2 regions of the Paraburkholderia sp. EB58 genome follow, and region 1 is predicted to be linked to the other one. Evidence: predicted binding sites of a transcription regulator. Region 1 holds the regulator's gene; the other holds the start of a gene.
The links. Region 1 encodes FliA, which starts transcription of late flagellar genes. Its sites were predicted from a motif close to CTAAAGTTTNNNNNNNNNNNGCCGNTA; they were not measured.
Positions count from the first base shown of each region.

Region 1 (10,094 bases):
GTGCTGATCGTGATGATCCTCGGCATGATGATCTTGCCGTTGCCGCCGTTCCTGCTGGATCTGCTGTTCACTTTCAACATCGCGCTTTCGGTGATGGTGCTGCTCGTCAGCATGTACACGATGAAGCCGCTCGACTTCGCGGCTTTCCCGAGCGTGCTGCTGTTCTCGACGCTGCTGCGTCTCTCGCTGAACGTCGCGTCCACGCGGGTGGTGCTGCTCGAAGGCCACACCGGGCCGGATGCGGCCGGGCAGGTGATCGAGTCCTTCGGACACTTCCTGGTGGGCGGCAATTTCGCGGTGGGGATCGTGGTGTTCGTCATCCTGATGGTGATCAACTTCATGGTCATCACCAAGGGTGCGGGCCGGATTGCTGAAGTGGGCGCGCGCTTCACGCTCGATGCGATGCCCGGCAAGCAGATGGCGATCGACGCCGACCTGAATGCCGGCATCATCAACGAAGACCAGGCACGCAAGCGCCGTCTGGAGGTGGGCCAGGAAGCCGAGTTTTACGGTTCGATGGACGGCGCGAGCAAGTTCGTGCGCGGCGATGCGATTGCCGGCCTGTTGATCATGGTGATCAACATCGTCGGCGGGCTGATTGTCGGCGTGGTCCAGCACAACATGGATTTCGCCTCGGCCGCCAAGACCTACACGCTACTCACCATCGGCGACGGCCTCGTCGCGCAGATCCCGTCGCTGGTGATCTCGACCGCTGCCGGTGTGATCGTGTCGCGGGTCGCGACCAACGAGGACATCGGTACGCAGCTGACCGGCCAGTTGTTCACGAACCCACGCGTGCTGATCATCACGGGCGCCATTCTCGTGATGATGGGGCTGATTCCAGGCATGCCGCACTTCGCCTTCCTGCTGCTGGGCGGCGGCCTGATCCAGATTGGCCGGATGATGAAGAAGCGCGCGGCCGACGTGAAGACCGCGGCGGCCCTCGTCGATGTGGCGCCGACGGCGCTCAAGCCGACCGAAAACACCGAGGCAAGCTGGGACGACGTGACGATGATCGACACGCTCGGTCTCGAAGTCGGCTACCGGCTGATTCCGCTCGTCGACAAGAACTCGGACGGCGAACTGCTCAAGCGTATCAAGAGTATCCGCAAGAAGTTCGCGCAGGAAATTGGCTTCTTGCCGCCGGTCATCCACATCCGGGACAACCTCGAATTGCGGCCCAACGGCTACCGGATCACCCTAAAGGGTGTCGAGGTTGGCGTCGGCGAGGCCTACCCCGGCCAGTGGCTTGCGATCAATCCGGGCCAGGTCAGCGCGGCGCTGCCGGGCACGGCGACCCAAGACCCGGCGTTCGGTCTGCCGGCCGTCTGGATCGACACCGGTCTGCGCGAGCAGGCTCAGGTGTATGGCTACACGGTGGTCGATTCGAGCACGGTGGTCGCGACCCACCTGAACCATCTGGTAGTCACGCACGCCGGCGAACTGCTCGGCCGCCGCGAAATCCAGGCGCTGATCGAGCGGATGCAAAAGGACACGCCATCGCTGGTCGACGATCTTATTCCAAAGTCGCTGTCGTACATCACGCTGCAGAAGGTACTGCAGAACCTGCTGGAAGAAGGTGTGCCCATCCGCGACATGCGCACGATTCTCGAAGCGCTGGCCGAACATACGCCGAAGGTCAGCGATCCGCATGAGTTGACCGCCGTCGTTCGCCTTGCGCTCGGCCGCGCGATCAGCCAGCAGTGGTTCCCCGGCACCGGCGAAATGCAGGTGATGGGTCTTGATTCGAACCTCGAACGGGTACTGTCGCAGGCGCTTTCGACCGGCCCCAACCCTGGGCTCGAACCGGGTCTTGCGAACACGCTGATGACGGAGACGCAAAAGGCCATGACGCGACAGCAGAACCTTGGGCTCGCGCCGGTGCTGCTGGTGCAGCATGCCCTGCGGCCGATGCTCGCGCGTTTCCTGCGCCGCAGCCTGCCGCAACTGAAGGTGCTGTCCTATGCAGAAGTGCCGGATACGCGCAACGTCAAGGTGGTGAATCTGATTGGCGCATAAGCCCTATCCGCTGCACTCCCCAGACCGGCGCTCGATGCGCCGGTTTTCATTTGAGCCATAGCCGCTGCTTTCTAGCGTGCCTGCAGGGATTTTCCATGCGGGTTAGCTTTTGCACGGCGCGGTGCCGGAGCCTGGCCCATCACGCGAATTGCCTACCTTTCCCGGCCTTTATCAACCGATCGTCCCTGGACATCTTTCGCAATAATCGATCTCAATGGGAAGCGGTATGTTGCCGGTCCGTTAACCTCATCGGGGGTCGAGCTTGAACATTCGTAAATTTGTCGGTGCTACCAGTCGCGACGCGCTGCGCCTCGTTCGCGAGGCTCTGGGCCCCGACGCGGTCGTGCTGTCGAACCGCACGATCGAGGACGGTACCGTCGAAATCGTCGCACTCGCCGACAGCGAACTCGCGGCGATCACCCCGAAGAAGCGCGACGGCGCCAGCGCAGCCGCGCCATCGTCAGCAGCGCCCGCCCGCGCGCCGATGATGCAAGCCAATCCCTACGCGAGCGGCATGCCGGACGTGTTTTCATCGGTGTTCGGCGCGAGCCCGGAAGCCGGTACCGAGAGCACGTCGGCCAGCAACACGCCGGCGCAGCCGGCGGCAAGTGCAGCAGCACCGGCACCGGCCGCAACGGTAACTGCAGCTGCAGCAACGGAACAGCCGGCCGGCGCGATCTCGCAGAGCGCTGCCGCTGGACAAGCACCGCTTGGTTCGCAAGCCGGCCAAGCCTCACAAATCACGCCGGCACTGCAAGCTGCACCGCAAGCGCAAGCCGCCTCGGCAGCACCGGCGCCGTCCGTCCCGCAAGTGCCGCGCACCAGCGACGACATCCGCGCCGACGTCCTGAAGGCCGCAGGCATTCCGCCGGCACCGGCGTCGCTTGCCCCGGTTGCGCCCCGCACGATGGCGGAGTCGAACCCCTGGCTGATCGACCACGCGCGCAACATTGCCGGCAAGCAGCAGGGCGCCTACAGTGCACGGCCTTCGTCGATGACGCCGGCTGCGGCGATGGCGAAGGGCCTCGGTGCACCGGCTGAGATTCAAGTCGGCGCACGGACCTCGTTTAGCAACGCCGAAACGCCCGACTGGGCGCGCGAAGCCGCACAACTCGCCGCGCGCCGCGCTGCACAGAAGACGAACCCGATGGACGACACCCGCGCGCCGAACAATACCGCCGCGAGCGTCACGGAAGCCATCAAGGCGCGCATGGAGCAGGTCGTCAACGAAACGGTGATGAGCGAGCTCTCCTCGATGCGCGGCATGATGGAGGAACACTTCGCCGGCCTGCTGTGGGCCGACCGCCAGCGCCGCAGCCCGACGCGCGCGTCGCTGACCAAGCACCTGTTCGCCGCGGGCTTCTCCGCGCAACTGGTGCAGATGATGGTCGACAACCTGCCACCTGAAGTCGACAACATGGAAGGCGGGATGGACTGGGTGCGCAGCGTGCTCGAGTCGAACCTGCCGATCATGGAAAACGAAGACGCGCTGATGGAGCGTGGCGGCGTGTTCGCGCTGATGGGCCCGACGGGCGTCGGCAAGACCACCACCACAGCCAAACTCGCCGCGCGTTGCGTGATGCGTTTCGGCGCGAGCAAGGTGGCACTCCTGACCACCGACAGCTACCGGATTGGCGGCCACGAGCAACTGCGCATTTTCGGCAAGATCCTCGGCGTCTCGGTACACGCCGTGAAGGACGGCGCCGATCTGCAACTGGCGCTTGCCGAGCTGCGCAACAAGCACATCGTGCTGATCGACACGATCGGCATGAGCCAGCGCGATCGCTCCGTGTCTGACCAGATATCCATGTTGTGCCGCGCCGGTCAACCGGTGCAACGTCTGCTGCTGCTCAACGCGACCAGCCACGGTGACACGCTCAACGAGGTCGTGCAGGCCTACCAGCGCGCACCGGATCAGCAGCCGCTCGCCGGCTGCATCCTGACCAAGCTCGACGAAGCCACCAATCTGGGCGGTGTGCTCGACACGGTGATCCGCTACAAGCTGCCGGTGCATTACGTTTCGACCGGCCAGAAGGTGCCCGAGAACCTGTATGTTGCGACCAAAAAATTCCTGATCAAAAGCGCCTTCTGCATTCCGCGCGACAGCTCGCCGTTCGTGCCACACGACGACGATATTCCGGCCTTGCTCTCGGCGCTCTCCGCGCGCTCGACGTCCGAACTGCACGAGGTACGTTTTGGATAAAGTCGTTTCGGATCAAGCAGAAGGACTGCGGCGTCTGTTGGCCCGCAGCGGTTCACGGGTTGTGGCGGTGACGGGCGGCTCGACCAGCGTCGGTTGCACCACGACGGTTGTCAATCTGGCGGCCGCGCTGGCCGAACAGGGCAAGGATGTGCTGGTGATCGACGAGTGCCTCGGCGATCACTCAGTGAGCGCGATGCTCGGCGGCGTGCGCGGTGCGGGCAACTTCGCGGCGGTAATGCGCGGCGAGATGCCGCTCGAAGCGGCCGTGGCTCGCCACGCACTCGGTTTTTCCGTGCTGGCCGCCTCGCGCAGCAATCGCGAAGGCTACAGCGCAGAGCAACTGAGCGTGGTGCTGGAAGGTCCCGCTGATGTCGTATTGATCGACGCGCAGCTCGACCGGCTCGGCCAACTCTCCGCGCTGGCGATGCAGGCGCATGACCTGATGATCGTCACGCGGGTGGCCGCCCAGGCGATCACCGATGCGTACGCCTGCATGAAGCGTCTGCATTACGCACACGGCATCGGCCAGTTCCGCGTGCTGGTGAATCTCGTGCAAAGCGTCACCGACGCGCACACCGCATTTGAAAACCTCGCGGGGGTGGCGGGGCGTTATCTGACCGTGTCGCTGGACGACGCCGGCTGTATCGCCGCCGATCCGCGCATGGCCCGGGCGCTCGAACTGTCGCGCTGCGTCGTCGACGCATTTCCGTCGACACCGGCCGCGCGTGGTTACCGGCATCTCGCCGCCGAATTGCAGTACTGGCCGATGCGGCCAGCGATGTCGTCACGCCACCACTGGGTGGCCCCGGCGACAGTAACAGCGGCGCAACACGCCGACCAACCGTCTGCGCAGCCCGCCTGAAGGGGCGATGCGGACAAGGGGAGCACGATGTACAACGCTCAGGGAAAGATTTCCCAAGCCGAGGTTCTGACGAAGTACGCGCCGCTGGTGCGGCGGCTCGGCTTGCAGCTAGTCGCGAAAATGCCGGCGAGCGTCGATCTCGACGACTTGATTCAGGCCGGCATGATCGGGCTGCTGGATGCTGCGAGCCGGTACAAGGAAGACCAGGGCGCGCAGTTCGAGACCTACGCGAGCCAGCGGATTCGCGGCGCGATGCTCGACGAGCTGCGCAGCAACGACTGGCTGCCGCGCAGCCTGCGCCGCACCTCGCGTGAGGTGGAGACGGCCGTGCACCAGGTCGAACAGACGCTGGGTCGCTCGGCCAGCGAAACGGAGATCGCCGGTCATCTGAAGATGCCGCTCGACGAATATCAGTCGATGCTGCAGGACCTGCATGGCAGCCAGCTGATCTATTACGAAGACTTCGACCGTTCCGCTGACGACGAGCCGTTCCTCGACCGCTATTGCGTCGATCACTCGGACCCGCTCTCCGCGCTGCTGGACGAAAGCCTACGCGCCGCGCTGGTCGAGGCGATCGAGCGCCTGCCGGAGCGCGAAAAGCTGTTGATGTCGCTGTACTACGAGCGCGGCATGAACCTGCGCGAAATTGGCGCGGTGATGGAAGTCAGCGAATCGCGGGTCTGCCAGTTGCACAGCCAGGCGGTGGCGCGGTTGCGCACGCGCCTGCGCGAGATGGCCTGGGCGAAGGCCGAAGCCGAATAAATCGACGCGGGCGACGGTACGCTGTCGCAACCGCGCAGAAGCTTTGAGATTGAACGCCGTCCTAGTGACGGCTTTTTTTTGGGGGAGGGGGAGACAGGCAGCGCGGGGGCCACCCAAAAAGACAAAACCGGCCCGACGCAAGTTCAGACAACACTCGCGCCGCGACCGGCTTCTTGACTTAAAGTGCGCCGAATCCCGGGACCCGGCCATTCGGCCCGTAGAACGAGGGCTTCGGCGGGCGAACCTGCAGCACATCGAGGGCGCGCTGGTTGTAGTCCATGCGGGTGCGGATCAGCACGCCATTGGTCTTGTTGGAGCGATGTGCGCGCTTGGCGGACTGCTGCAGCAAAGCCCATTGCGCGGCGAGCTTCGGGTCGCGCCCGGCGGCCAGTTCGATGCCGCTCCAGCCGCCCGGCAAGCCCATTTCGGCGAGTTGGCTGTCGCGGATCTTCTCCAGCGTCGCCAGCTTGCCGACCAGTTCGATTTTCTTCTCGACGATCGGCCGCAACATCTCAGCCGGATTGACCTGGCACAACGCTTTCTGTTCGGCGACCAGCACCGAGGCGAATGCTTCGATGGTGGCGTACTCGTCGATAACGGTGGCAAGCAGGGCGTCTTTCATCGCAACTCGCTTTCACGGCGGCCCGCTCATGACGCGCGGGCCAGGGTTTTAAGGTGTCGCCTGACGGCGTCCAACCTTAATTGCCGGTCGCCGGGGCTCTCGTTTGCAACAGGCTGCGGGTGGTTTCAAGCACGCCGTCAGCAATCTTGCCCGGATCGATGGTCAGTGTGCCGTTCTTGATGGCCGCCTTAATCGATTCGACGTGAGCGGTGTCGATGTCTGCCGAACCCGAGGTTGCCAAGTTACGCAGGTCGGACGACAGGCCCGACAGGCTCACATTCGCGTCGCCACCCGAGCCGGTGGCGGCTTGCGCGGTGGTGGTCGCGCCTTGGGCGGGGCTAGCCGCCGTCGTCAGACTGTCCTGCTGCGTGCGCGTCGCGCCGTTGGTCAGGCTGTCTGTCTGGGTGCTGGTGGTGGAATCGATTTTCACGATTGGCTTCCTGAACGATTTGATTCTTATAACGGCAATCAAGAAGCCAAACTTTAGCGCAATTGGTGTATCCCTTTGTAACGGCGGCGCCGACCAGACTTTCGCGTGAATTCCCGTCCCGCGCCCGGTTTCGGGTTCGGATCACATCTGGATCTGAACCGTTGAACTGTTCTTCACGATCCCCATGAGAATCTGGCCCGTGGAGGTCCTCACCCTGACCGGCTGGCCCGGCGTCGCATTGCTCAGCGCGCTGCCTTCCGAGGAAATCGAAAAGCCGTCGCCCTGCGCCACCACCCGCACCAGCGTTCCCGCGGTCACCGAGGCGGTGTTCTTCAACATGTCCTGACGCAGCGGCAGACCCGCGCCGACCCGCATCAACGTGACTGAACCGATCGCTTGCGACGGCGCCGTGATGATCGACATGGGCAGCATGGTCAGATCGCCGTCGCGCCCCTCTATATCGGCTTCCGAAATCACCTCGCCGGGCATCATGGCCCGTGCGGCTACGTAGTAGGTCGCGTGGATCGAAACCTTGGCCTGCAGCCAGACTGTCCACGGATGCCCGCTCGTGCAGCGGACCCCCACCGTAGTACGGCCCCACAGGCGCGCGCCGTTCGGCATGAAAGGCTGCAGCGTGGCGCAGGCCGCGAGCCCGCGCGGGAAGGCCTGCGCCACGGTCAGTTCGACATTGCCGGGCAAGCCGTTGGCCTGCTGCTTGAGGAAGTCGAGCGCTGCGGCGTGGATCAGTTCGCCGTCTTCCTGGCCTGCCGGTACCGGCACGGCGGCTTGGGCCGGCTGAGACGCCTGCGTGGTCTGAGCGGCTTGGGCTGGCTGAAGCGCCGGATTGAGTGCTGGATTGGCTGCCGTTTGTGCCGTTTGTGCCGCTTGCGCTGCCTGCGCGGGCTGCAGAGCCCGCACTGCCTGCTCGCGTTGCGCCGCCTCAGCGAGTGCTTGCGCCTGGTTCTGCACCCGAGCTAACGTTTGGACCCGCACTGCGGCGACGCGCGGCGCCGGGCTGCGGGCCGGTGCGCTGGCGCCGAGTTCAGGCGGCTCACCGCGCGAGGCGAGGCTGTCGATTTCGATATCGCTCGCGGGTGCCGCAGCCGGCACGGTGGCCGGAGCCGCATTGACCGGCCGCACGGACGCGGCGTAGGCGCGCGGCGGCGCCGAGGTGACGATCACCGGCACGACCTGGCTTGCGGCGAGCGCTGGGCTCATGTTGACGCGGGTGAGGCCGGGGTTGTTCGCAGGACTGACTTGCGGCGTGCTCACCATGACCGGGGCGCCCGGCGCCGCGGCCTCACCGGTCCCGGGAATCACGATGGCGCCACTCGCGTTCGCCAGCGCGCTAAACCGATCGCTGACCGGCAGTGTCGCCGAAGGCGTCATCACCGCTGCGAGCTGCGGATTCATCGCCCGTGTGCTGTGGTTGCCGCTGGCGCTGGTCGCCATCGCGGTCATCCTGGCGAGATCGGCCGGGTTCTGTTCACCGGGGCCCGGGATCACGATCGGACCACCCGCCTGCTGGGCAAGCGCCACAGGCGCGAACCACACACCCGCCACTGCGCACACCAGCCAGGCAGCAGCAGTGCGTCGCGTAACGATGCGGCAGCGCGGCTGCGGCACATCGCGAGTGGGTCGGGCCATCGTGAATCTCCAGCATGTGGCAAAGGTACGAATTGCATTCTAGTGACGCCGCTTATCCCGCAAGCGTCGAATAGAGGCGACCTTCCCCGGTTATTCCGACGATTGCCGCTTGCACGGCGCGCCTAAGATGCTTCTCATGCAAAAAGGCCTTTTGGGGCGCCGCATCTGACGTGCGCGTTGCAACGCACGGCAGACGCGGGAACGTTATCCGGAGATTTCAATGCTCGACAAACTCGATGCCGAATTTGCCTTTGGCCGTCAGGTGCTCGATGTCCGCTCGTACCGGCAGGAATTGCTGTCGTCGAATATCGCGAATGCCGACACGCCAGGTTACAAGGCGCGCGATGTCGATTTCTCGTCGACCCTCGCAGGGGCGCTGAGAAAGAACGGCGGCAGCACCAACGGCACCGGCACATCGAACAGCTCGACGCTGGCGATGACACAGTCCGCTGATGTCACGAGCGGCATGACGATGGCGTCCGACGAGCCGGGCCACATGGCCGGCAAGGCGAGCCTGATCGCCACCGGCGGCCCGAGCGACGACTACGGCCAACTGCAGTACCGCATTCCGGTGCAACCGTCACTCGATGGCAACACGGTGGACCTCGACGCGGAACGCGTGCAGTTTGCCGATAACTCGCTGCATTTCGAATCGACCATGACGGAAGTGTCTGGCCAGATCAAATCGATGCTGTCGGCGATCACGTCCGGCTCCTGATGGAGTTCTGATGCGACGACCGGCACACGCTGGATGTATCCGCTAAAAACCACGCACACGGGAATCAACCAAGCCGGAACCTGCCGGCAGGAGAGGTCAGAGAAGCCATGCCATCCCTGATGAATATTTTCACTGTCGCCGGTTCGGCCATGTCGGCCGAATCGCAACGGCTCAACGTGACGGCGTCGAACCTGGCGAACGCCGACAGTACGACGGGTCCGGACGGTCAACCGTACAAGGCCAAGCAGGTCGTGTTCGCAGTCAACCCGCTTGGTGGCTCGCGTTCCGCGTCCGGCCAGCAGGTCGGCGGCGTGCAGGTGACTGGTGTGGTGGACGATCCGACGCCGATGAAGCAGACCTACGACCCGGGCAACCCCGCGGCCGACGCGAACGGCTACGTGACGATGCCGAACGTCGACCCGGTGGAAGAAATGGTCAACATGATCTCGGCGTCGCGCGCTTATCAGGCGAACGTCGAAACCCTGAATACAGCAAAGACGTTGATGCTGAAAACTCTCACCATCGGAACCTGAGGAGCACTTCCTTGACCACACCAATCGGCGGCAGCGGGACTACGGTCTCAAACCTCATGCAGGACACGATGAGCGCGAACTCGGCGACCGGTTCGGCGTCCAGTTCGTCGGCCAGTTCCGCGAGCAGTTCCGCCAATTCGGGCGCATCGCTGCAGAGCACCTTTTTGCAACTGCTCGTCACGCAGTTGCAAAACCAGGATCCGACCAACCCGATGGACAGCTCGCAGATGACCTCGCAGCTCGCGGAAATCAACACCGTGACGGGCATCAGCCAGTTGAACACCTCGCTTTCGTCGCT
Region 1 is NZ_JBNDMQ010000002.1:442,841-452,934, forward strand. It holds gene flhA (flagellar biosynthesis protein FlhA) at 1-2,019, shown strand, start outside; gene flhF (flagellar biosynthesis protein FlhF) at 2,282-4,222, shown strand; gene P3T40_RS04620 (MinD/ParA family ATP-binding protein) at 4,215-5,084, shown strand; gene P3T40_RS04625 (RNA polymerase sigma factor FliA) at 5,112-5,846, shown strand; gene P3T40_RS04630 (flagella synthesis protein FlgN) at 6,025-6,468, opposite strand; gene flgM (flagellar biosynthesis anti-sigma factor FlgM) at 6,545-6,898, opposite strand; gene flgA (flagellar basal body P-ring formation chaperone FlgA) at 7,040-8,545, opposite strand; gene flgB (flagellar basal body rod protein FlgB) at 8,766-9,263, shown strand; gene flgC (flagellar basal body rod protein FlgC) at 9,371-9,796, shown strand; gene P3T40_RS04655 (flagellar hook assembly protein FlgD) at 9,853-10,094, shown strand, end outside.

Region 2 (10,094 bases), on a different contig from region 1:
GCGCGCGAGAATGTTGCGGCGGGCGATCGATGTATCCATGGGCCAAATCCTCGCGAGTGTCTCGTTACGATAGCCGTGCGGCGTCGCGAGGATTATACCGGCCACCCCGCGCTCGAACACTCGTCCAGATGGCCAAGGCGGGCGCAACAACCGCCCGCCACACACGTTACTTCGACACTTCCTCGTCCGGCTGCTTGATGCCGAACACCTGGCGCAGATAGGCCAGATACGCCTTGTCTTCGCACATGTTCTTGCCGGGCGAGTCGGATAGCTTGGCGACCGGTTGGCCGTTGCAGCGAACCATCTTGATTACGATCTGCAGCGGGTTATAGCCGAGGTCGTTGGTCAGGTTGGTGCCCACTCCGAACGCCAGCTTGCAGCGGCCGCGGAAGCGTTCGTATAGCTGCAGGACCTTCGGGATATCCAGCGCGTCCGAGAACACGAGAATCTTCGTGCGCGGGTCGCAGCGGTTCGCCTCGTAGTGCTTGAGCAGGCGCTCGCCCCAGTCGAACGGATCGCCGGAGTCATGGCGTGCGCCGTCGAACAGCTTGCAGAAATACATGTCGAAGTCGCGCAGGAACGCTTCCATGCCATATACATCTGAGAGCGCAATGCCGAGGTCGCCGCGATATTCTTTCGCCCACATCTCGAAGCCGAAAATCTGCGAATCGCGCAGCCGCGGTCCGAGAGCCTGGCAGGCCTGCAGGTATTCGTGGGCCATCGTGCCGAGCGGTGTCAGGCCATGCTTCATGGCGTAAAAGACGTTGCTCGTGCCGGTGAACTGTTCGCCGAGGTCGTCTTTCAGCGTGAGGATCACCTCCTCGTGCCAGCGCTTCGAGAAGCGGCGCCGCGTGCCGTAATCGGCGATCTTGCAGTCCGCGAATTCAGGACGTGCGCCGAGCAGCTTGATCTTCTCGGAGAGACGCTCGCGGCCTTCGCCGTACGCCGGCTCCCGCTGCGTGTTGCGGAAGTAGACCTCGTTGACGATCGCCAGCACCGGAATCTCGAACAGGATCGTGTGCAACCACGGCCCCTTGATTTCGATGTCGATTTCGCCGTTGCCCTTGGGCGAAGGCGTGATCGAAATGTACTTGTCGTTCAGATGGAAGAGCGCGAGAAACTCGATGTAATCGCCCTTGATGAAGCGCATGCGCCGCAGGTAATCAAGCTCGCCGTCGGTGAAGCGCAGCTCGCACAGCTTGCGCACTTCATCGCGGATCTCGTCGATATACGGCACGAGGTTGACGTTCGGGGTCCGGCAGCGGAAGCGGTATTCCACGCTCGCGGCAGGAAAATGATGCAAAACCACCTGCATCATCGTGAACTTGTACAGATCAGTATCGAGCAGCGAAGTAATAATCATGATGGTGCGAACCGGACAGCAGGAGAAACGGAAGGCCTGAACTGGCCCATGCGCCTGCGGCACGCCCCGGCGCGCCGACTTGACGCATGTTACCCGAATGCGCGCGGCCATATCGCGCCACCGGCCCGCCCGCCTGCGGCGCCATAAACTAATCACGAAAACGTATAAACCGGTTGGGCCGCTGCTACATACGCCACTTGACGTTACGTTACAATAGCGCTTTTGGCGTTTCGCCTCCCCAGATACCGCATGCAGGAGCTGCCTGAATGACTCACGTTGTGACCGAAAGCTGCATCAAGTGCCGCTATACCGACTGCGTTGATGTGTGCCCGGTGGACTGCTTTCGCGAAGGTCCCAACTTCCTCGCGATCGACCCCGATGAGTGCATCGACTGTGCAGTGTGCGTCGCCGAATGTCCGGTGAACGCCATTTACGCCGAAGAAGACGTGCCGGGTGACCAGCAGGACTTCGTCGCGCTGAATGCCGATCTCGCCAAGGGCTGGCCCAGCATCACGAAAACCAAGGCTCCGCTGCCCGAGGCAGATGAGTTCAAGGACGTGAAGGAAAAACTGGCTCTGCTCGCCCGCTGAGCGGCCATGGGCGGTGCGCCGGCCCGGCCGGGACTCCGTTGCGGCTCTCATGTTCGAATGAAATAGAGATGAGTTCGGGGTCTTGACAGGCCTTGGAGCACCCCCTACAATTTCGCTTCTCTGCTGTTGTTGTTCCCCGATAGCTCAGTCGGTAGAGCGCCGGACTGTTAATCCGTAGGTCCCTGGTTCGAGCCCAGGTCGGGGAGCCAAGAATTGCAAAGGCCCGTTAACCAAGACGGGCTTTTTTATGTAAAGGTTGTACTGCTGTTCCTCGATAGCTCAGTCGGTAGAGCGCCGGACTGTTAATCCGTAGGTCCCTGGTTCGAGCCCAGGTCGAGGAGCCAAAAAATTCGAAGGCCCGCATCCATGCGGGCCTTTTTGTTTTGGGTTCTGGGTTTGGATGCGCGCACGGGAAGTGCGCGATGCGCTCTCACCTTTCGCCCAACGCAGGGAAAGCCCCTTCGCCTCCCTCCCGCTTTCACGCCTTCCTTTCTGCGGTCCTCGCACACGCCACCTGCGTCGTGCTTGCCGTTATACGATGGGGCTTTCCCTGCGCGATTATTCCGGTCTCCCAATGAAATCCACCTTCTTGTACGTCGCACTCGCCGCTGCTGCCCTCTTCGCTCCGCTCGCCCACAGCGAGGAAGTGGCCAGCGTCAACACCAACTTCCATCTCACCGGATCCGACCGCGTCGTGGTCGAGGCTTACGACGATCCGCTCGTCCAAGGTGTCACCTGCTATGTCTCGCGAGCACGCACGGGCGGCATCAAAGGCACGCTGGGCATCGCCGAAGATCCAACGGAGGCGTCGATTGCTTGCCGGCAGGTCGGCGAGATCAAATTCACCGGGCCGCTCAAGCAGCAAGCCGATGTGTTTTCCATGAGCATGTCGCTGATCTTCAAGACACTGCACGTCGTGCGCGTGGTCGATGCAAAGCGCAACACGCTGGTGTATCTGACCTATAGCGACCGCGTCGCAAGCGGCAGCGCGAAAAACAGCGTGACGGCCGTGCCGATGCCCACCGGCACCACCATCCCGCTCAAATGAAAGCCGCTTGTACGGAACACGCCGGCGCGCGCTAAACTGGCAGGCCGAGCCGGATTTCCATCATGACCGTCACCCGTTTCCGCGATTCCGCCCGCTACTGGCGCACGCCGCTTTTGCCCGGCGCGGATCTGCTCACGGCCGAATATCACGATCACGAGTTCTCGCCGCATTGGCATGACGCGTACACCATCCCCGTGATCGTGGCCGGCGCGGAGGGGTACCGGTATCTGGGTACCGACTACGTCGCCGAAGCCGGCAGCGTGCCCATCATCAATCCGGGTGAGCTGCATACGGGCGCACGGGCTATCGAGGAAGGCTGGCGCTATCGCGTCTTGTATGCGCCGGTTGATTTCATCCAGCAACTCGCGACCGACGTCGCCGGCCAGCAACAGGCATTGCCGTGGTTCGAACCCGGCGTGATCCGCGATCTGGACCTCGCCCAACGGCTCGCACGCGCTCACCGCCTGCTTGAAGCGCAGGCCGATCCGCTCGCGGCTGAAGCTGCGATGCTCGACGCGCTATCGACGCTGCTGGTCCGCTATTCGGGCGGTCAAACGAAGCCGGCGCGCCTCGCCGCCGACGACACCCGCGTCGCGACCATGAAAGAGCACCTGACCGGCGACCTCACCACCCCGCTCCAACTGGCCGAACTGGCCGGAACAGTTGGATTGTCGCCATTCCACGCGGCTCGCCTCTTCACGCAGGCGACGGGCATGCCGCCGCACGCGTGGCGCAATCAGGTACGGCTGCAACGTGCGCTGGCGCCGTTGCGCGCCGGCGTGCCCGTCACAGAGGTGGCGGCGGCCAGCGGCTTCACCGACCAGAGCCATTTCACGCGGCACTTCCGGCGCATGTTTGGGGTGCCGCCGGGCCGCTGGCAGGCGGCCTGAGCGCCGCGGCGCCGGGACAGCGAGTTCGCGCGAAGCGGCCCGCGGCCGCGGGCTCGCCTAACCGGCGGCACAGCATCATCCACAGCAAGAACGTACAAGCCCTCCCGGCCCCGCCGCGGCTATGCTCGGCAGACCAAGGAGGCAAGATTGACCCATCCCAACCGCTTGACTGAATTCAACGCCGGCGCGCGCGACATCATCCCCATGATGGTCGGCGCGGCGCCGTTCGGCGTGATCTTCGGCACCCTCGTCACGTCCGGCCCGCTGCACCTGTGGCACGGGCAATTGATGTCGCTCGTGGTCTTCGCTGGATCCGCCCAGTTCATCGCGCTGGGCCTCATAGCGGGCCACGCGAGCTTCGCCGTGGTGTGGGCCACCACCCTGGTCGTCAACCTGCGCCACGTGCTATATAGCGCCACGCTCGCCCCCTACGTTTCGCATCTGCCGCTGCGCTGGCGCCTCGCGCTCGGCGGCGTGCTCACCGACGAAGTCTTCGCCGTCGCCTGGTCGCACTACCGGCATCATCCGCCCGGCTCGGTGAGCCCGTATTACTTCCTCGGCGCGGGCCTCGCCATGTATGTCAACTGGCAGATCTGGACGCTGGCCGGCCTGCTGTTCGGCGCGGCGTTCCCCGGTCTGCAGTCGCTCGGGCTCGATTTCGCGATGGTCGCCACCTTTATCGCGATCGTCGTGCCGCAGCTCGTCGCGCTGCGCTATGTCGCCGCCGCCGTCACCTCGGGCGCGCTGGCGTTCTTCTGGCAGGCGTGGCCGTACAAGCTGGGCCTGCTCGGCGCGGTGTTCGCCGGAGTCGTGGTCGGCGTCCTGCTGTCGCGCCCCAACCGCCAGACGCGTACCGCGGAGGTGGCTCGATGATGAACTACGTCGTTCTGATTCTCGGCATGGCGCTGATCACGTGGACGATCCGTGCAACCGTGTTCGTACTCGGCGACCGGCTGGTGTTCCCACAGTTGGTGCGCACCGCTCTCGGATTCGTGCCGGTGACGGTGCTGACGGCCATCATCGTGCCGATGGCCGTCTCTCCGCACGGCGGCGGTGCCGAGCTCACCTGGCGCAATCCGCAACTGGTCGGCGCACTCGCCGCCGTAGCGGTCAGTGCACTGACCCGCCGGCCGTTGCTGACCATCGCCGTTGGACTCGCGGTATTTTTTGTCTGGCAAGGCATCGTGCTCAAATAGAGCCCATTACCTGGGATGCTCCGTGAGCCTTGTGCAGCGCCGCAACCGGCGCTGTGCCCGGTCACAGAGGCCCGCCGCGCCCTCAAGTTTTACCCCGATCCGCCGTTATGCAGTCGAGGTCCGCTCGTCGGGAAGGTATCCCCGCTGGTTATGCGGCAACAATGCAGGATCAACCGCGTCGAGCATTGACGTCGCCCTCTCACGGGGGCAGTTCGCAGATGGCGGCACTTTTGCGATGCCACGCGGGAGGACCAAACGGGATAAGACATGGGTCAGATCACCCTTTCACTCAAAGACGAAACCGTCGCAACCTTGCGCAAGGATTTCGACGCTTTTTTGCGCGTCTCGCTCAAGCTCGACCCGCAGTTCGCGACGCCATCGTTTGAGGACTTTCTGCGCGCCAAGCTGCTCGACAACATGCTGCCGCTCACCGAACATGCAGTGAAGCGGATGTTGCAGGGCGGCCAGTACGCGTGGGCCAAGCGCACGCTGGACAAGGAATTTCCGGATGTCGTGGCGATTTTGATGCAGCAGGCCACCGAGTTCGGCTTCGGCTTTGCGTCGCGTTCAGAATGGACCCCCGAGGAGCTGGCCAAGCAGTGCCACGACTGGGCTGCGGCGATTGTCAAGGAATCGGAAGGCGATGCGTCGCTCGTGGATCCGCTCGCCGCCCAGATCAAGGGCGCCGCGCAGGACATCCAGGCGCTGGAAGAAGCCATGCAGACGCCCGCGTGGCGGCTTGTCGAGTCGCTGCGGCAGCGGGTGTACGAAGCGAAAGTGGCCTGTGAGACGAGCGTCGGCAGCACCGCGCGCGAAAAGCTCGGCGAACTGCGCGGCCTGCTGCGCCTCGGCATCTCGCATGGCTCGTTCCAGAAACAGGAAGCACAGCAGATCATGGAATATCTGCGCCTGCTGAAGCCCGACATCTTCGTCGAAGAGCCCTACGATATTTTCTCGCGCCTCGCGGCGTGGCTGCGAGCCTTCTTTACGCCGCTCCCCCGGCAAGAGCAGACACGGCAGGCGGCACAGCAGCCCCGACAAACGCGCTAAAGGGCGTGGGGTTGCGTAGTAGGCGTGGGGTTGCGTAGTAGGCGTGGTCCTGCGCTACCGCCGTTGTACCGGCTGCCGCAGTGCCCTGCGCTGCCCCGCGTCGTCTTGCGCTCGCGCGGTTGTCGTGCGCTACCGTCGCCGTTCCGAGCCACCGCAACCGCGCTCAGTCCCACATTCTCTTGAGCTTCGCCGCAATTTCGAGCTTCGCCTGCGCCGCGGCAGCGAGTCCCGCTGCGCTCGGCGCGACGGGCTCAGGCATACGCGGCCAGGCATAAGCATCGAAAAGCGGCATCAGATGCGCAGGGATGAAACGCGTGCGCGACGCCCAGACGTGGCGGTCGCCCAGATGCGTCTGGTTATGCACATAGAAGCGTTGCGGCACGACGATGTGGAGATCCTCCCTGGCGCGCGTCATCGCCACGTACAGCAGGCGCCGCTCCTCGTCGATCTCCGCGTCACTGCCAGTGCCGAGATCCGACGGAATGCAGCCGTCGACGCCATTCAGCACGAACACATTGCGCCACTCCTGCCCTTTCGCCGAGTGAATCGTCGAGAGGATCAGGTAGTCCTCGTCCAGTAAGGGCACGCCGGATTCGCCGCTGGTGGCGTCGGGAGGGTCGAGCGTCAGTTCCGTAAGGAAGCGCTCGCGCGACGCATACGTGGCGGCGATGCTTTCCATTTGCAGCAGATCCGCATGACGGAAGGCGGCGTCCTCATGGTTGCGCTCGAGGTGCGGCTCGTACCAGCGCCGGATCAGTTCGAACTCGGCCGGCCATGGCGAGCTCAGGCTGCACACGCTCGACATCAACGCAACAAAGGGCTGCCAGTCTTCGAGTGCGCGCGGCGGCGGAGCGAAGGCGGCGAGAGCGCTGACGGTGTGGCTGGGTGTGGCACGCGTAACCACGGCATCGAGCAGGCGTGCCGCCGTGGCTGGCCCAACGCCGGGCAACAGCTGCATGACCCGAAACCCGGCGACGCGATCACGCGGATTCTCCGCCCAGCGCAGTACCGCAAGCACGTCTTTCACGTGCACCGAATCGAGAAACTTGAGGCCGCCGAATTTAACGAACGGGATATTGCGCCGGGTCAGTTCGACTTCCAGCGCCGCGCTGTGGTGCGCGGCGCGAAACAGCACCGCTTGCGATTTCAGCTTCATGCCGGCTTCGCGCGCTTCGAGCACCTGCTCGACCACATAGCGCGCCTGATCGGCTTCGTCCGCCACGCTCACGAGACGTGGACGCTGGGCAGAGGCCTTATCGGTCCAGAGATTCTTCGTGAAGCGTTCGGTAGCGAGTTCAATAACCGCGTTCGATGCGGCCAGAATCGGCTGGGTGGAGCGGTAGTTACGCTCGAGCGTGACCTGCTTCGCGGGCGGATTGAAGTGCGTCGGAAAATCGAGGATGTTGCGCACCGTCGCGCCACGGAACGAGTAGATCGACTGGGCGTCGTCGCCCACCACGGTCAGGCCGCGCCCGTCCGGCTTCAAGGCAAGCAGGATCGACGCTTGCAGGCGGTTGGTATCCTGATACTCGTCCACCAGCACGTGATCGAAACGGCCCGCGAGATCAGCGGCGATTGTCGGTTGTTCGGCCATCAGGGACCAGTAGAGCAGCAGGTCGTCGTAGTCGAGCACGCTCTGCGTCTGCTTGGCCTCCACGTAGCTGGCAAACAGCATCCGCAGATCCGCCTCCCATTCGCGGCACCACGGGAACGCGCTCGCCAGTACGTCGGCGAGCGCCGCGCCGGTATTGACGACGCGCGAGTAGATCGCAAAGCAGGTGCCCTTCGCCGGAAAACGCCGCTCTTTGGCCGACAGCCCGAGTTCGTGCCGCACCAGGTTCATCAGGTCGGCGGAGTCCTCACGGTCGTTGATCGTGAAGGTCGGGGCGAGGCCAATCAGATCGGCATATTCGCGCAACAGGCGCGCGCCGATGCCGTGAAACGTGCCCGACCACGTCAAGCCCTGCGCCACCGCTGCCCGCGCACCCAGCGCCTCACCGGCGATCCGCGTAACCCGCCGGGTCATTTCGAGCGCGGCACGGCGCGAGAACGTCAGCAGCAAGATGCGGCGCGGATCGACGCCCTTGACCACCAGATGCGCAACGCGATGTGCCAACGTATTGGTCTTGCCCGAACCCGCGCCGGCGATCACCAGCAAGGCGCCGCCCGGCTGCGCGGGATTGTCGGCGCCGTATTCGACGGCCTCGCGCTGCGCGTCGTTGAGCTTCGCCAGCCAGGCAGCGGTATCGGACGGCGCGGAGTCGGCAACGGAGAGCACAGTGGTCGGTATCAGGAGGTGAAGGGGTCGCAGGACGGGATCAGCGTCGCATACTGTATATCCATACAACCGGCGGCGACAAGCGCCCTTTTTTCGGCGCAGGCCGTCCTCGAACCCAAACGCAAACAGCCCGGGCGCTGACGCGCCACGGGCCGCAATTCGTTAGGTCTTAGCTTTTTGTCGCCAGGCACACGAGAGTAGCCACTTCCGTGGACAACCCGCCCTGCGCGCCCGGAAAGGAACCTACTCCTTCTTTGCGTCCTTTTCCTTCGCGTCGGCGGCGGCCTTATCGGCGTCCGTCTGGGCTTCCGTCCTGGATTTGTCGGCCTTCGCCTGAGCGACATCAGACTTCTTGTCCGCCTTCGCTTGCGCCTTGGCGGCCTTCTTATCCGCGTGCGTGGGCTCGGCCGACGGGTTCGTTTGCGCCAACGCGACCGACGACAGGCAGCCGGCAATCAGCGCTGCGTAAATCCTGTTCATGGGCTTGTTCACATGACCTCCATGATGGCCAAGAGTGAATAGAAGTGAGAGGAGGCGGCCGGTGGTGGAGAGCCTGACCCGCCGTCATCGTCAAAGGCGGTCAAGCCGACTCCCCGCCCCTTGCATCTATGCTTAGTGCTTAACGTCCGAAGGATCATCCTGGCTTGGCGTCTGGCCTTGCATGTCCATCTTCATCTCGTTGTTGGCGGTCTGCTTGTCGGCCTTCTTGTTGATCTTGGCGTCGCGGACCTGTTCCTTGTACTTCTGCTTGGCCTCGGCTTGCTGCTCCTTCAATTGGGTCTTCGACGCCTTTTTCGACGCGCTGTATTCGGCGTTAGCCTTGGCGTCTGCGTCGCGCTTTTGCACCAGCGGATCGGTCGAACCGGATGCCGTGAGGCGCTGCGGCGCCGGCGTCACCGGCTGGACGCCTTGTGCAGCCGGAGCGGCGGTGTCGGCGCCCGGCGCCATCATTTGCTGGCCAGCAGCGCCGGCATCCGGCTGCGCGTTGGTCTGCGCAAACGCACCGGTGGCGGCAAAAGCGGTCAGGGCGGTACCGATCAGGAGCGAACGAATCTGGGTCATAGCTATCCTCTCTAAAATTGTTGTCAGGACTCGGGCGTCGACGCGTCAATCTCCCAGTCGAACTGCAACTGGACGCCGACAGCGAGGCTGGCGATGCAGCTCGCCCGGTCTGTCGTTACCCGCTGCGAAACGTCACCAGGTCAGCAGGCTTTTCTACAGACCAACCCTTTGTGAGTGAAGTTCGTAAGAAACGTCTACTGTTACGGAACGTTTCATTTTCTAACAATTACCAAACACATACTTTCATTTAACCGGTTTCCGCATTGCACAGGCCTGTGTGCCAGCTTCTGGCTTATGATGCGAACCCCGTTACCCGAGCCGCAATCGCCATGCCTAATCTCGATTTCACCCTGACCGGCGACTATGTCGAACTTCACAATCTCCTGAAGATAACGGGGCTCGCGGACAGCGGCGGCTCCGCCAAACTGATGGTGGCCTCGGGCGCCGTGACGGTCGACGGCCAGGTCGAACTGCGCAAAACCTGCAAAATCCGCGCAGGACAGGTGGTGTTACTCGGCGACACCCGCATTGCCGTGCACGAGGCGTAGCGCCTCGGACACCTGCGCAGCTGCCCTCGCGCGCCACGCGTCAAAAATCCGCACCAAAAGTGTGCTTAC
Region 2 is NZ_JBNDMQ010000012.1:176,859-186,952, forward strand. It holds gene P3T40_RS19600 (LutC/YkgG family protein) at 1-39, opposite strand, end outside; gene pncB (nicotinate phosphoribosyltransferase) at 167-1,363, opposite strand; gene fdxA (ferredoxin FdxA) at 1,630-1,953, shown strand; tRNA gene P3T40_RS19615 (tRNA-Asn) at 2,087-2,162, shown strand; tRNA gene P3T40_RS19620 (tRNA-Asn) at 2,222-2,297, shown strand; gene P3T40_RS19625 (CreA family protein) at 2,528-3,001, shown strand; gene P3T40_RS19630 (AraC family transcriptional regulator) at 3,064-3,891, shown strand; gene P3T40_RS19635 (AzlC family ABC transporter permease) at 4,096-4,764, shown strand; gene P3T40_RS19640 (AzlD domain-containing protein) at 4,764-5,087, shown strand; gene P3T40_RS19645 (DUF4088 family protein) at 5,355-6,137, shown strand; gene P3T40_RS19650 (ATP-dependent helicase) at 6,301-8,415, opposite strand; gene P3T40_RS19655 (hypothetical protein) at 8,659-8,895, opposite strand; gene P3T40_RS19660 (hypothetical protein) at 9,028-9,477, opposite strand; gene P3T40_RS19665 (RNA-binding S4 domain-containing protein) at 9,807-10,025, shown strand.
Region 2: the regulator FliA is predicted to act here: its motif matches at 5,169-5,195, upstream of P3T40_RS19645 (DUF4088 family protein).